One region of the Rhizobium sp. WW_1 genome, then DNA from elsewhere that is predicted to be linked to it. Evidence: riboswitches for the same ligand, from Rfam matches in the RefSeq annotation. Region 1 holds a riboswitch; the other holds the start of a gene.
What was found. Region 1 has a riboswitch for FMN ahead of BJ928_RS19690 (6,7-dimethyl-8-ribityllumazine synthase). Riboswitches for the same ligand answer to the same signal wherever they lie in the genome.
Positions count from the first base shown of each region.

Region 2: another riboswitch for FMN. It lies ahead of ribB (3,4-dihydroxy-2-butanone-4-phosphate synthase); the one in region 1 lies ahead of BJ928_RS19690 (6,7-dimethyl-8-ribityllumazine synthase).

Region 1 covers NZ_RAIN01000006.1:325,918-332,183, reverse strand. The annotation lists gene BJ928_RS19700 (ABC transporter permease) at 1-91, shown strand, start outside; gene BJ928_RS19695 (ABC transporter ATP-binding protein) at 103-1,164, shown strand; FMN riboswitch at 1,269-1,415, shown strand; gene BJ928_RS19690 (6,7-dimethyl-8-ribityllumazine synthase) at 1,504-1,980, shown strand; gene BJ928_RS19685 (VOC family protein) at 2,039-2,389, shown strand; gene phnF (phosphonate metabolism transcriptional regulator PhnF) at 2,428-3,156, opposite strand; gene BJ928_RS19675 (class I SAM-dependent methyltransferase) at 3,158-3,844, opposite strand; gene BJ928_RS19670 (VOC family protein) at 3,926-4,324, opposite strand; gene BJ928_RS19665 (Tautomerase enzyme) at 4,396-4,842, opposite strand; gene BJ928_RS19660 (TetR/AcrR family transcriptional regulator) at 4,963-5,568, shown strand; gene BJ928_RS19655 (ABC transporter ATP-binding protein) at 5,636-6,266, opposite strand, start outside.
Region 2 covers NZ_RAIN01000017.1:68,045-74,310, forward strand. The annotation lists gene BJ928_RS31455 (sugar ABC transporter ATP-binding protein) at 1-1,377, shown strand, start outside; gene BJ928_RS31460 (SDR family oxidoreductase) at 1,398-2,186, shown strand; gene tpiA (triose-phosphate isomerase) at 2,191-2,928, shown strand; gene BJ928_RS31470 (SDR family oxidoreductase) at 3,004-3,786, shown strand; FMN riboswitch at 3,887-4,033, shown strand; gene ribB (3,4-dihydroxy-2-butanone-4-phosphate synthase) at 4,146-4,772, shown strand; partial or broken gene BJ928_RS31480 (homocysteine S-methyltransferase) at 4,823-5,128, opposite strand; gene BJ928_RS31485 (SDR family oxidoreductase) at 5,255-5,965, opposite strand; gene BJ928_RS31490 (LysR family transcriptional regulator) at 6,049-6,266, shown strand, end outside.

The DNA of each region.
Region 1 (6,266 bases):
GGCCATCATCGCGCTTGCAGTTACCTGGCTCAGCATGGGCTTCCTGCAGCTCGTTTCCCGCTTCTCCAAAATGGCTCCGATTAAGGCGTAAGGCTCCTCACCATGGCTTTTCTCGAACTCACCCACATCAAGAAGTCCTTCGGCGACGTCCACGTCGTTCACGATTTCAACATGAACATCGAGAAGGGAGAGTTCATCTCCTTCCTCGGACCGTCGGGTTGCGGCAAGACGACCGTGCTGCGCATGATCGCCGGTTTCGAAACCCCGACCGCCGGCAATCTGTCGATCAACGGCAAGGATCAGCGGGCGCTGAAGCCGAACCAGCGCAATATCGGCATGGTCTTCCAGGCCTATGCACTGTTTCCGAACATGACGGTGCATGACAACGTCGCCTTCGGCCTCAAGGTTGCCGGCATGGCAAAGCCCGACATCGACAAGCGCGTGAAAGAGATGCTTGCTCTCATCAAGCTCGATCATCTTGCCGCCCGCTATCCGTATCAGATGTCCGGCGGCCAGCAGCAGCGCGTCGCGCTCGCCCGCGCCATCGCCGTCAAGCCTCAGGTCCTGCTGCTTGACGAACCACTCTCGGCTCTCGACGCGAAGATCCGCATCTCGCTGCGCGAGGAAATCCGCGCGATCCAGCAGCAGCTCGGCATCACCACCGTGTTCGTGACGCACGATCAGGAAGAGGCGCTGTCGATCTCCGACCGCATCGTCGTGATGAATGCCGGCCGCGCCGATCAGATCGGCACGCCCTTCGAGATCTACAACACGCCGGCCACCCGCTTTGTCGCCTCATTCGTCGGTACGCTGAACCTGATCGAAGGCAAGGTCGTCGACCCCGATAGCAACCGCATCATGATCGGTGATCAGGGCGTCACCCTGAAGCAGTCGGTTACGGCCTACAAGCCGGGCGATACCGTATCGCTCGCCCTGCGCCCAGAAGCCGGCTCGCTGGCGGAATCGGCCAAGGGTGATACCGCATTGACCGGCGAGGTCTCCTCGGCCCACTTCCTGGGCTCGGTCATCCGCACGCGGATGAACGTTGCCGGCAACACGATTTCCTTCGACATGTTCAACAGCCCCGGCATGATGCCTCCGAGTGTGGGCGAGAAGGTAACGCTGCGTTTCGCCTCGGCCGACCTGCTCGTCATTCAGGATTGAGCACAAGCCTGAGCTGGAAGACAGTTTGGAAAATTATTCGCGAACGCCGGGCCAAAAGCCCGGCGTTTTTCTTTGATTTCGCTGCGCAAATGCATTTATAGTCCACATGTTCTCAGGGCGGGGTGCAATTCCCCACCGGCGGTATGGGGATTTTCCCCGAGCCCGCGAGCGCCTTCCGAGCTTTCGGAAGGGTCAGCAGATCCGGTGAGAGGCCGGAGCCGACGGTATAGTCCGGATGGAAGAGAGCAAGCAGGTCGCACCTCCTCCGCGCGGGGAGCGCTGCGTGCATGCGTGTTCGCCCAAGGGATAATTGACAACAACCCTTGAAAGGCAAAATTCATGACCATTTCTATCTCTACCCAGCCGAGCCGCATTGCGATCATTCGGGCCCGCTGGCATGCCGACATCGTCGATCGCTCGGTCGATTCCTTCGTCGCCGAATGGCAGACGACAGAAGGCGCATCGCCGATCGATATCTTCGACGTTCCCGGCGCACTGGAAATTCCGCTGCATGCACAGACCCTTGCCCGCAACGGCCGCTATTCCGCGATCGTCGCCACCGCTTTCGTTGTCGACGGTGGCATCTATCGCCATGAGTTCGTTGCCAATACCGTTCTCGATGCGATGATGCGTGTCCAGCTGGATACCGGCGTTCCGATCCTCTCGGCCGTGCTGACGCCGCATCATTTCCAGGAGTCAGAAGCGCATATCCAGTTCTTCAAGGAACATTTCATCATCAAGGGCCGTGAAGTGGCGAGCGCCTGCCGCCATATCCTCAACGAACGCGCAAAGTTGCTGCCGGCCGTCACGGTCTGAACCAGCACCGAGGAGGCGAGGCGCAAGCCCGCCTCCACATCACGAGGGAGAAACGTCAGTGACCGTCCTACGCATCATCCCGAATCTGCCTGCCGCCGATCCCGCGACAGCTCGGCAATTTTATCATGACCTGCTCGGCCTCGACATCGTCATGGACCACGGCTGGATCGTCACCTTCGCGTCGGAAGCGGCAACCGTGCCGCAACTCAGCGTCGCCAGCGAAGGCGGCTCAGGTACCGTCGTCCCCGATCTTTCGATCGAAGTTGACGATGTCGATACGGTCTATCAGCGCGCCACCACCATGGGTTTCGGCATATTATATGACCTTACGGATGAGCCCTGGGGCGTTCGCCGTTTCTATGTTCGCGATCCCTTCGGCAAGGTGGTCAATATCCTCTCCCACCGCTAGCCTGCGCGTGCGGGGTGCCCTAGCGGCTCCCGGGGCTCCTACCTGAGATCGACATTGAACGTGGTGCGTTCGGCCGGCCAAACCGATTCCGAATAGGTTATCGGCATGCCGGTAGCGTCTGCGTCCACCTTGCGGGTGACGAGCAGCGGCGTTGATTTCGGCTGGCGCAAAATCCGCGCCTCCTCCGCCGTCGGCATCCGTGCCTCAATCTCGGTCGACAACCGCTCGTAGTCGGTAACGCCGTAGCTGGCGAGCGCCGCCGAGATCGTCGAATGCTGCAATCTGGCCTTGTCGAAGTCGGGAAAGCGCTCGGCCGGATAATAGGAATCGCCCAGTTCGACCGGAATGCCGTCGGCCGTCATCACGCCGCGACGATGTATGACGGGCGTTCCGACCGCGAGCTTCAGATAGCCGGCAACGCGCTCCGTCGCCGCTACGATTTCATGCACGAGCAATTCGCCGCCAGGCTCGAAACCCTGCTCGATCAAGTTCTTGTGAAAGCGGGTCCGCTTCGACAGCGTATAGTCGAGCACGCCTCTGTGGACGAAGGTTCCCCGCCCCTGTTCGGCACGCACCAGCCCGCGCTGCTCCAGATGCCCCAGTGCCTGACGCACGGTGAAACGGCTGACGCCGAAGCGCTGCATCAGTTCGGGCTCTGTCGGCAATTTCTCGCCGGCAGCAAGCGTCCCGGCGGCAATATCAGCCGCCAGGATCTCGCCGATCTGATGCCAAAGGGCACTGCCGCCCTTGCGATCGATCGTCTCCATATCAGACGCGCTTTTCCAGCCGGAACAGCAGCTTGTACTCGGCCGGGTAGCTCAGCGCATCCAAAATGCTCGGATAATATTTCCGATCCTTGGTTGCGCGCACGAAACCGTCATAGCCGAAACGCTTGACCGAAACGTCAAATCCCGCCGCCGTGAAAGCATCGATGTAATCCTGTGGCGAGCGATCCTGCACCGGCGCATTGCTGTTGTTGCCGATCAGTTCCAGCCATTTCGGCCAGAGCGGCATTTCATTATGGCAGCCGGTCACGGCATAATAGACGCCGCCATTGCGCATGACCTCGAACATCTGTTCGGCGTGCCGCTTCAATTCCGGCAGCAGATAGATCACCTCATAACTGAAGGCCACATCGAAGCTATCGGCAAACGGCGTCAGATCGGTGGTGACATGAAACTGCAGCGGCATGTTGCCGACGGCAGCAATGGCCGCAGCAACCGATTCCGAGGCGATATCGATGCCGACGCCGAGACGGAACGGCCGCATGGCATGAAGCAGCCGCAGGAAGCCGCCGCGATTGCAGCCGAAATCCAGGATCGTCTTCGAGGAGAAATCCCTCTCCGGCACGGTTTCGATGAAATGGCGCCAATAAGGGCTGTGCGATTCCGCCATGGCGATATCGCCCTGCGGTTCCGTGTGCCAGGTTGCGTAGGTGGGGACTGCGTTTGTCATGACGGGCTCGCTGTTGGGGTTGACTGCCCCTTTGATAGTCGAGCTCCATGACAGCAATGTGAATTCGTCCGGACGACCGGACTACTTTCCACAATCGACCATCCATTGCACGCCATACCGATCCGTCAGCTTGCCGTAGTAGCTGCCCCAAGGCTGCACGGCGAGCGGCGTCGTTACGATACCGCCCTCGGCAAGCCGGGCAAAAATCTCGTCGGTACTATCGCGATCATCCGTCATGAGCATGTGCGCAGAGCCGCGCATCGGCTCGGCGTCATGATTGTCCGAGGCAAAAAACAAGACCCCCGGTCCCTCAAAGCGAGCGTGCATCACCCTGCCCCGCATTGCCTCGTTGGCAAGCGGTATCCTTTCATCCGCACCATGCCGGATCAACAATACCACCTGGCCGAGCCCGCAGGCAGTATAGAAGGCAAGTGCTTCCTCACAGCCCATCGTGAAAAACAGATAATTGGCGAGTTGCACGTCCTGCCTCCTGTTGCTGTGGGGACGAGCGGCCGACGCGACCGCCCGGTATTGATATCGATTATCTCACGTCACGCGCGATGAGCCTCGAACACAGGCACTGCGGCAGCTGTGATGGCATCGACCAGATCGGCATTGCTGTAGCTCTGCCCGGCAATGCCCCAAGCGCCTTCTGGCGCATAGACTATGTTCGACCAGATATGCTCGCGCTTGATCCGCCCTTCAGCCGCCTGCTCGACGACATCGGTTGCCCTTGCAATGAAAGCGCGCTTGGCTTCAGCGGTCGCGAGCGCGATTTCGGGCAGTTTGAGTTCGATAAAGGCAGCCGCAACCGGCTTTCCGGCGGCCAGCACATGTCCGGCCGGAAGTACATTGATCGAACCGATGACATTGGCCGCCATGAATTCATTCCCGGTCAGACCGGCAACGTCGAGAACCGCATCCGTCAAACCAGCGAAGGCTTGCGCCTGCGCTTCGGATGAAAGCAGCCCTTCGGATACGGTGAGTGTAATGGGCATTAGATATCTCCTTGTTGGACCTGTGACGGAAATTGATATATACCGATCACTCTTTAACGATACACACTGATTACTCTCTATGCAACAGATAAAGAGAGATCACTCTTAATGGAGGCGAAAATGCGCTACAGCGCCGAACATAAGGAAGAAACCCGGACGCGGGTCGTCACGGCTGCGGGGCAAGTCTTTCGCAAGGAAGGCTACGGCGGCGCGGGCATCGACGCTCTGACGAAAGCAGCCGGCGTGACCAACGGCGCCTTCTACGGACACTTCAAGTCCAAGAGCGAAGCGTTTCGCACGGCTGTCGTGGAAGGATTGGAAGAGTTGCGTCAAGCGATCCTGACGCTTAGGCAAAACCAGCCGAAGGATTGGCTGAAGGCGCTTGCCAGCTTCTACCTCGGCTACAAGCGAACCTGCGATCTCGGCGACAGCTGCACGCTGCCGAGCCTTTCCCCCGATGTGATGCGTGCCGACGAAGAAACGCGCCGCGCCTATACGGTGGAGCTGAAAAAGCTGATCGCGGGTGTCGCCGCCGGTCTGCCGGAGAGCACGAGCCCTGGCGAAACAACGGCAGAGGATCGTGCCATCGTTCTTCTGGCAACGCTAAGCGGTGGTCTGACGATTGCTCGCGCCGTCTCCGACCCCGCTCTTTCCGTCAAAATAGCCGAAGCCATCGAGCGGGCCGCTCTGTCGGCAGACAATCCCGCACAACCACAAGGCAAATGACGATACAGGTCACGCAATGATGGGATGGCCGAGGCGAAGCATGTTGCTCCGTCTCGGCAAGGTCGGCTTACGCTCGGATGGCCTTGTCGTTTGCGTCGAAGCGATGCATCTGGCTCGCATCCGGCGTCGCATAAACCATCTCGTCCGGCTCGTATTGATGCTCGCCGAAAAGGCGCGCGGTGAGAAGGCCGGTGGCCTCGGACTCGAGATAGATAATCGTGTCGGCACCGAGATGCTCGACATGGATAACCTTGGCTGCCCATGTGCCCTGATCGCGCGACAGCGTGATATGTTCAGGCCGGATGCCGACAGTCTTGGCACCGCTTTCGCCGAGCCGCTCGGCCGGAATGAAATTCATCTGCGGCGAGCCGATGAAACCGGCAACGAAGGTATTGGCAGGACGATTGTAGAGTTCCATCGGCGAACCGATCTGCTCGATCGCACCGGCATTGAGCACGACGATCTTGTCGGCAAGCGTCATCGCCTCGACCTGATCGTGGGTAACGTAGATCATCGTCGCCTTCAGGCTGCGATGTAGCCGCGCGATCTCCAGGCGGGTCTGGACGCGCAGCGCCGCATCGAGGTTCGACAGCGGCTCGTCGAAGAGGAAAAGCTCCGGCTCGCGCACGATGGCACGGCCGATGGCGACACGCTGGCGCTGGCCGCCGGAAAGCTCCGATGGGCGGCGGCCGAGATAG
Region 2 (6,266 bases), on a different contig from region 1:
GCGCTTCTTGGCGAAAACGGGGCGGGCAAATCCACCTTGTCTGGCATTATTGCAGGGTCACGCACGCCCTCCGAGGGAATGATGACATGGCTGGGGCAGCCCTATGCCCCAGCCGCACCGCGCGACGCGATCGACAAGGGTGTAGTCCTGATCCACCAGGAATTGCAGCTCCTGCCGCATCTGTCGATCGCTGAAAACGTCTTCATCGGGCGATGGCCGATGAAGAACGGAGTTGTCGATCGCCCCCAGATGATCCGGCGCGCGCAGGAACAGCTTGCGCGGCTGAACCTGCATATTCCGGCGACGCGCAAGGTCGAAGGTCTCTCGACGGCCAATCAGCAGCTCATCGAAATCGCCAAGGCATTGGCCCTCAATGCCAAGTTGCTGATCCTTGACGAACCGACCGCCGCGCTCGGAGGAGCAGAGACGGAGGCCCTGTTCGAGCAGGTAAGAAAGCTCCGGTCAGAAGGTGTCGGCATCATCTACATTTCGCACCGCATGGAGGAGATCAAGCAGATCACCGATCGCATTGTCGTCCTGCGTGATGGCGAGCGTGTCCAGGAGTTTGCCGACAGTGCCACCCCGGTTCGGACCATCGTCGAGAGCATGGTCGGCCGTTCGCTGGACCGGCTGTTCCCGACGCTTCCCGAGCCGACGGGCCGGGCGGTGCTGCAGGTCAACGGACTGACCTCGCCTGACGGGTCCTTCCAGGATGTGACGTTCGATGTTCGGGCCGGCGAGATTCTCGGCATTGCCGGGTTGGTCGGTGCCGGCCGCACGGAACTCGTGCGTGCCATTTCCGGAGCAGATCCGACAAGCGCCGGTTCGATCAGGCTCGAGGGCGAAGAACTCAAGCTTCGCGACCCGGCAGATGCGATCGCAAAGGGCATCGTCATGGTACCCGAGGATCGCAAGGAACAGGGCCTCGTCGTCGGCCATCGCATCAGCGAGAACATCGTCTACGCCAATCTCGACAGGCTCGGTGGGCGCTGGATTACCTCGCGCATGAAGGGCAACTTCGCCGAAAAGGCCGTGGCGAAGTTCGGCGTCAAGGGCCGCGCCGAGCAATATGCCTCCGACCTGTCCGGCGGCAACCAACAAAAGGTCGTCATCGCCAAATGGCTGATGCGCGATCCCAAGGTCGTGGTCCTCGACGAGCCGACCCGAGGCATAGACGTCGGCGCCCGAGCCAGCATCTACGACATCATCGTCAACCTCGCCAAGCAGGGCGTGGCCGTCATTGTCGTCAGCTCCGATCTTGAGGAGGTTCTCGGCGTCTCCAACCGAATTCTCGTGCTTGCCCAGGGCAAACAGGCAGGCATTCTCAATCGTGACGAGGCTAACGATGTCTCCGTCATGGAACTTGCGACAATATAGACAAATAGAAAGGAAGAGCGGTGTCGGACATCACTCTGAACGCCCCGAAACTTTTCGATCTCCGCGGACAGGTCGCGCTCGTGACCGGAGCTGGAAGCGGCATCGGGCAGCGCATCGCAATCGGCCTGGCACAATGCGGCGCCGACGTCGCACTTCTTGATCGCCGCTCCGATGATGGCCTGGCGAACACGGCCTCGCATATCGAGGCGGCCGGTCGCCGTTTCCTCCAGATTGCGGCCGATGTCACCAGCAAATCTTCTCTTGCGGAGGCGGTTGCCCGCACCGAGGCGGAGCTCGGGGCACTGACGCTTGCCGTCAACGCCGCCGGCATCGCCAATGCCAAGCCGGCAGAGGAAATGGAGGAGGACCAGTATCAGACGTTGATGGATATCAATCTGAAGGGTGTTTTCCTGTCATGCCAGGCAGAAGCGCGCGCCATGCTGAAAAATGGACGCGGATCGATCGTTAACATCGCCTCCATGTCCGGCGTCATCGTCAATCGTGGCCTGAGCCAGGCGCATTACAACGCTTCCAAGGCCGGCGTGATTCACATGTCGAAGTCGCTCGCGATGGAGTGGGTCGGCCGCGGCATCCGAGTCAACACCATCTCGCCGGGATATACTGCAACGCCGATGAACACGCGTCCGGAGATGGTCCACCAGACCAAGCTCTTCGAGGAGCAGACGCCGATGCAGCGCATGGCGACCGTCGATGAGATGGTCGGTCCCGCCGTCTTCCTGCTATCGAATGCCGCGAGCTTCGTGACGGGCGTCGACCTGCTCGTCGACGGCGGCTTCTGCTGCTGGTGACGTCATGCGGAAACTGATTGCAGGCAACTGGAAAATGAACGGTCTCGCTTCCTCCCTGGCTGAGATCGAGGTGCTGAAGGGATTAACGGGCAAGGTGACGTGCGACATCGTCGTCTGCCCACCCTTCACGCTGGTGGAAAAGGCGGCCGAATGTGCTGCAGGTTCGGCGATTACCGTCGGCGCGCAGGATTGCCACGCGCAGACCATGGGTGCCTATACCGGGGACGTCTCTGCCGAGATGCTCGCCGAAATCGGCGCCCGCTTTGTCATCCTGGGACATTCCGAACGCCGCGCCGCCTACGGGGAAATGGATGGCGTAGTCGCGGGTAAGGCTGCCGCAGTCCACAAAGCAAGACTGGCGAGCATAATTTGCGTCGGAGAAACGCTAACAGAACGAAACGAGGGGAGGGCGGCTGAGGTGGTCTGTGCGCAGCTTGAAGGATCGATTCCCGACACCGCAACCAGTTCGAACACGATGATCGCCTATGAACCCGTATGGGCGATCGGTACTGGGCAGGTTCCGAGCCTTGCACAGATCGAGGAAATACACTCATCCATTCGGCAGATGCTCAAGGAGCGGCTGGGAGATGACGGAGGCCGGGTCAGGATCCTCTACGGCGGCTCGGTCAAGGCCCAGAACGCAAAGGCGATCTTTAGCGTTTCCAACGTCGATGGCGCTCTCGTCGGAGGGGCGTCGCTGAAGGCATCGGAGTTCGCCGGGATCATCCTGGCAGCCGACTGAAGTCGCAAATTACAGGTGGCGCGATCGACCATTTCATGGCGCCGTCATTAGCCAATACCGCAAAAGGAATGGGAAATGCTTCGCTTCGAAAACAAGACTGTCGTCATCACCGGCGCGAGCCGCGGTATCGGCGCGGCGATCGCCAAGCGGTTCGCGCGCGAGGGTGCCAATCTCGTGGTCTCGGCCAATGAGGATTCCATCCATGCGGTTGCCGATGGGATCAAGGCCGGCGGCGGAAAGGCGATTTCCTTCGTTGGCGATGTAACCGACAAGGTCAGCGTGAAGGGTCTTTACGAGGCTGCCGAAGCGGCTTTCGGCGTCGTCGACGTGTCGATCCAGAATGCCGGCGTCATCACCATTGCCCGTGTCGAGGATATGACAGAGAGCGAATGGGACAAGGTCATGGCCGTCAATACCAAGGGCGTCTTCCTTTGCGCCCAGGAGGCGATCGCCCGCATGCGCAAGCATGGTCGAGGCGGCCGGATCATCAATACCGCCTCCGGCCAGGCGCGCGACGGCTTCATCTACACGCCGCACTATGCTGCATCGAAGATGGGCGTCGTCGGCATTACCCAGAGCTTGGCAAAGGAAGTCGCGACCGAGGGCATTACCGTGAACGCCTTCTGCCCCGGCATCATCGAAACCGATATGTGGGCGTATAATGATCAAGCCTGGGGCAAGCTCTTGGGCAATTACGGTCCCGGCGAGCTCATGAAGGAATGGGTCGAGGGCATTCCGATGAAACGGGCCGGATCGGGCGAAGACGTTGCAGGTCTCGTCACTTTCCTTGCCAGCGACGATGCGGCCTATATTACCGGCCAGACGATCAATGTCGACGGTGGCCTGATCATGTCTTAGTTCGACAATCAGGAACGGTGCGTTCAACGGGCGGACCGGATTTTCGACAATTCGGAGATCGATGCCTCTTGCGGAACGAGGCATCGATCTCTTATCTTCCAATTGTTCTCAGGGCGGGGTGCAATTCCCCACCGGCGGTATGGGGATTTTCCTCGAGCCCGCGAGCGCCTTCCGGTTGCCGGAAGGGTCAGCAGATCCGGTGAGATGCCGGAGCCGACGGTCATAGTCCGGATGGAAGAGAGCAACGCAGGAGACGCTGCTTCATTGTGGCGTTCACATGCTTGTTCGCCCAAGGGAAAATGGTGGCTTTAACCGGCCATGCACGCCGTTCCAAGCGGCAACCCTTGAAAGGCAGGAAAATGGCAATTTCGAAAATTGAAGATGCGATCGCCGCGATTGCGCGGGGCGAGATCATTGTGGTTGTCGATGATCGAGACCGCGAAAATGAAGGTGATCTGGTGATTGCTGCCGAAGCGGTCACGCCGCAGGCAATCGCCTTCATGATGAACCATGCCCGTGGTCTCATCTGCGTTCCGATGGAGGGCGAAAGGCTCGACGAGCTCGATATTCCGCTGATGGTGCCGCGCAACACCGAAGTCCTGAAGACCGCGTTTACCGTATCGGTCGACTATATCCCGGAAACCACGACCGGAATATCCGCCGCTGACAGAGCTGCCACGGTTCGGGCTCTCGTCCGGTGCGGATCGCGTCCGGAGGAGTTTGCCCGGCCGGGCCATATCTTCCCGCTTCGCGCGCACCCAAACGGCGTCCTGTCGCGTCCAGGTCACACGGAAGCAGCCGTGGATCTTGCCAGGCTCGCTGGCCTTTCGCCGGCCGGCGTCATCTGCGAGGTGGCGAATGACGACGGCACGATGGCCCGTCTTCCCGAGCTTGAGGTTTTCGCCGAACGGCATGGTCTCCATCTTGTCACGATCGAAGATCTGATTGCCTACAGGTCTGCGGTTGCTCCCTTCAAGGCTGCCTGATCGTTTTCAGATACCGGCCCGCGGATGTGAATGCTGAAGGCAGGGCTCTCCTACTCTTCTTGAGAACTCAGGAGAGCCTTCTTCAGCCGATGAATATCATCGGCGCCGATCCCGCGGGCGCCGACCATCGTCACAGCGGCATCGGCCCATGAATAGGCGTCGTCATTTAGGTCCTCTTCTGTCGCATGAGGGATCTCGTTGGCGGCTGGCTCGTCTTGTTCCCCTTCGAACGCATTGCCATAAACGCCGATCTGGAGGTTGGTGCCGCTGTGCATGACTTCGGGTTTGCTGAAGTTGAACAGGAGTGCGCTCGCACCCGACGGGGCCGCCCATTGTGCCGCATCCTCCAACGTTTGGCCGGGGGAAGTTCGGGCGAGGCGTCATCCCTTTGCGCAGCGTCATCCACCACCAAGCGAAGCTTCAACTGCCGCCGTTTATAAACGATGCTTCATCGACATGATCAATTGATTTGTTTTGGGCTGTTATCGCAAGGTGTAGCCTCCATCGCAGTAAAGGGTGCTGCCGGTCATGTTGCCGTTGTCCAGAAGGAACAGCGCGGCCTGTGCCTGCTCCTCGACGGTTCCCGGACGCTTCAAAGCGCATAGCGTCTTCCAATGGTCGTAGGCGCTGTTACGGATGTCGTCGGGGCGGTTCCGCCAGAGATCGCTGTCTGTGGTTCCAGGCGAGAGGCAGTTCACTCTTATTGGTGCAAGTTCCAGCGCAAGTCCACGAGCCAGCCCTTCAAGGGCCGAATTGCATGCAGCATAGGCCGGAGCACCGATTGGCCGGACGGAGGCTGCTCCCGACATCAAGACGACCGATGCGTCGGGGTTAAGATATGGCAATGCAGAATGCACCGCCCAGTATTGGCCCCAGAATTTTGCCCGGAACAGTTCCTCGCTGCTCTCGAGCGCTCCGCTTGCAAAGGTGCCGGTGACGTAGGTGGCGGCCGGTGTGAAGAGGCCTGACAGGCGCGGCGATTGGCGAAAGAAAATCTCTAACGATGCGCGGTCGGTTATATCGACGACCCGGCCAGACGTCCGCTGCCCCAGTTCCTTCAAGGTTGAGTCCAGCCTTTGATGAGACCTCCCGCCGAGAAGAACGCGATCCCCACGTTCGACGAGCATGCGGGCAAGGGAGCGACCAATGCCGGACGTTCCTCCGATGATTGCATATGTGCGTGTGTTTTCCATGGAGTTAGAATATTGCAGCCTGTATGGCTAGAAAATAGCGTAAAATTCCGCCAATTTAGGAATTAAATTCGGTAATCTTTGGTATGGCTCATCATCCTGGCGACGAAATCGGTGTGTTCCTGGCGGTCTGTGAAAGTGGAAGCTTTTCCGCCGCCGCCGAGCGTCTGCGCCTGTCGCCATCCGCGGCTGCCAAGGCGGTGGGGCGTCTTGAAAACCGTCTGCGCATCAGACTGTTCCAAAGAACGACGAGGCGTCTCAACCTCACCCTGGAAGGCATCGTCTATCGGGATGTCTGCAGGCA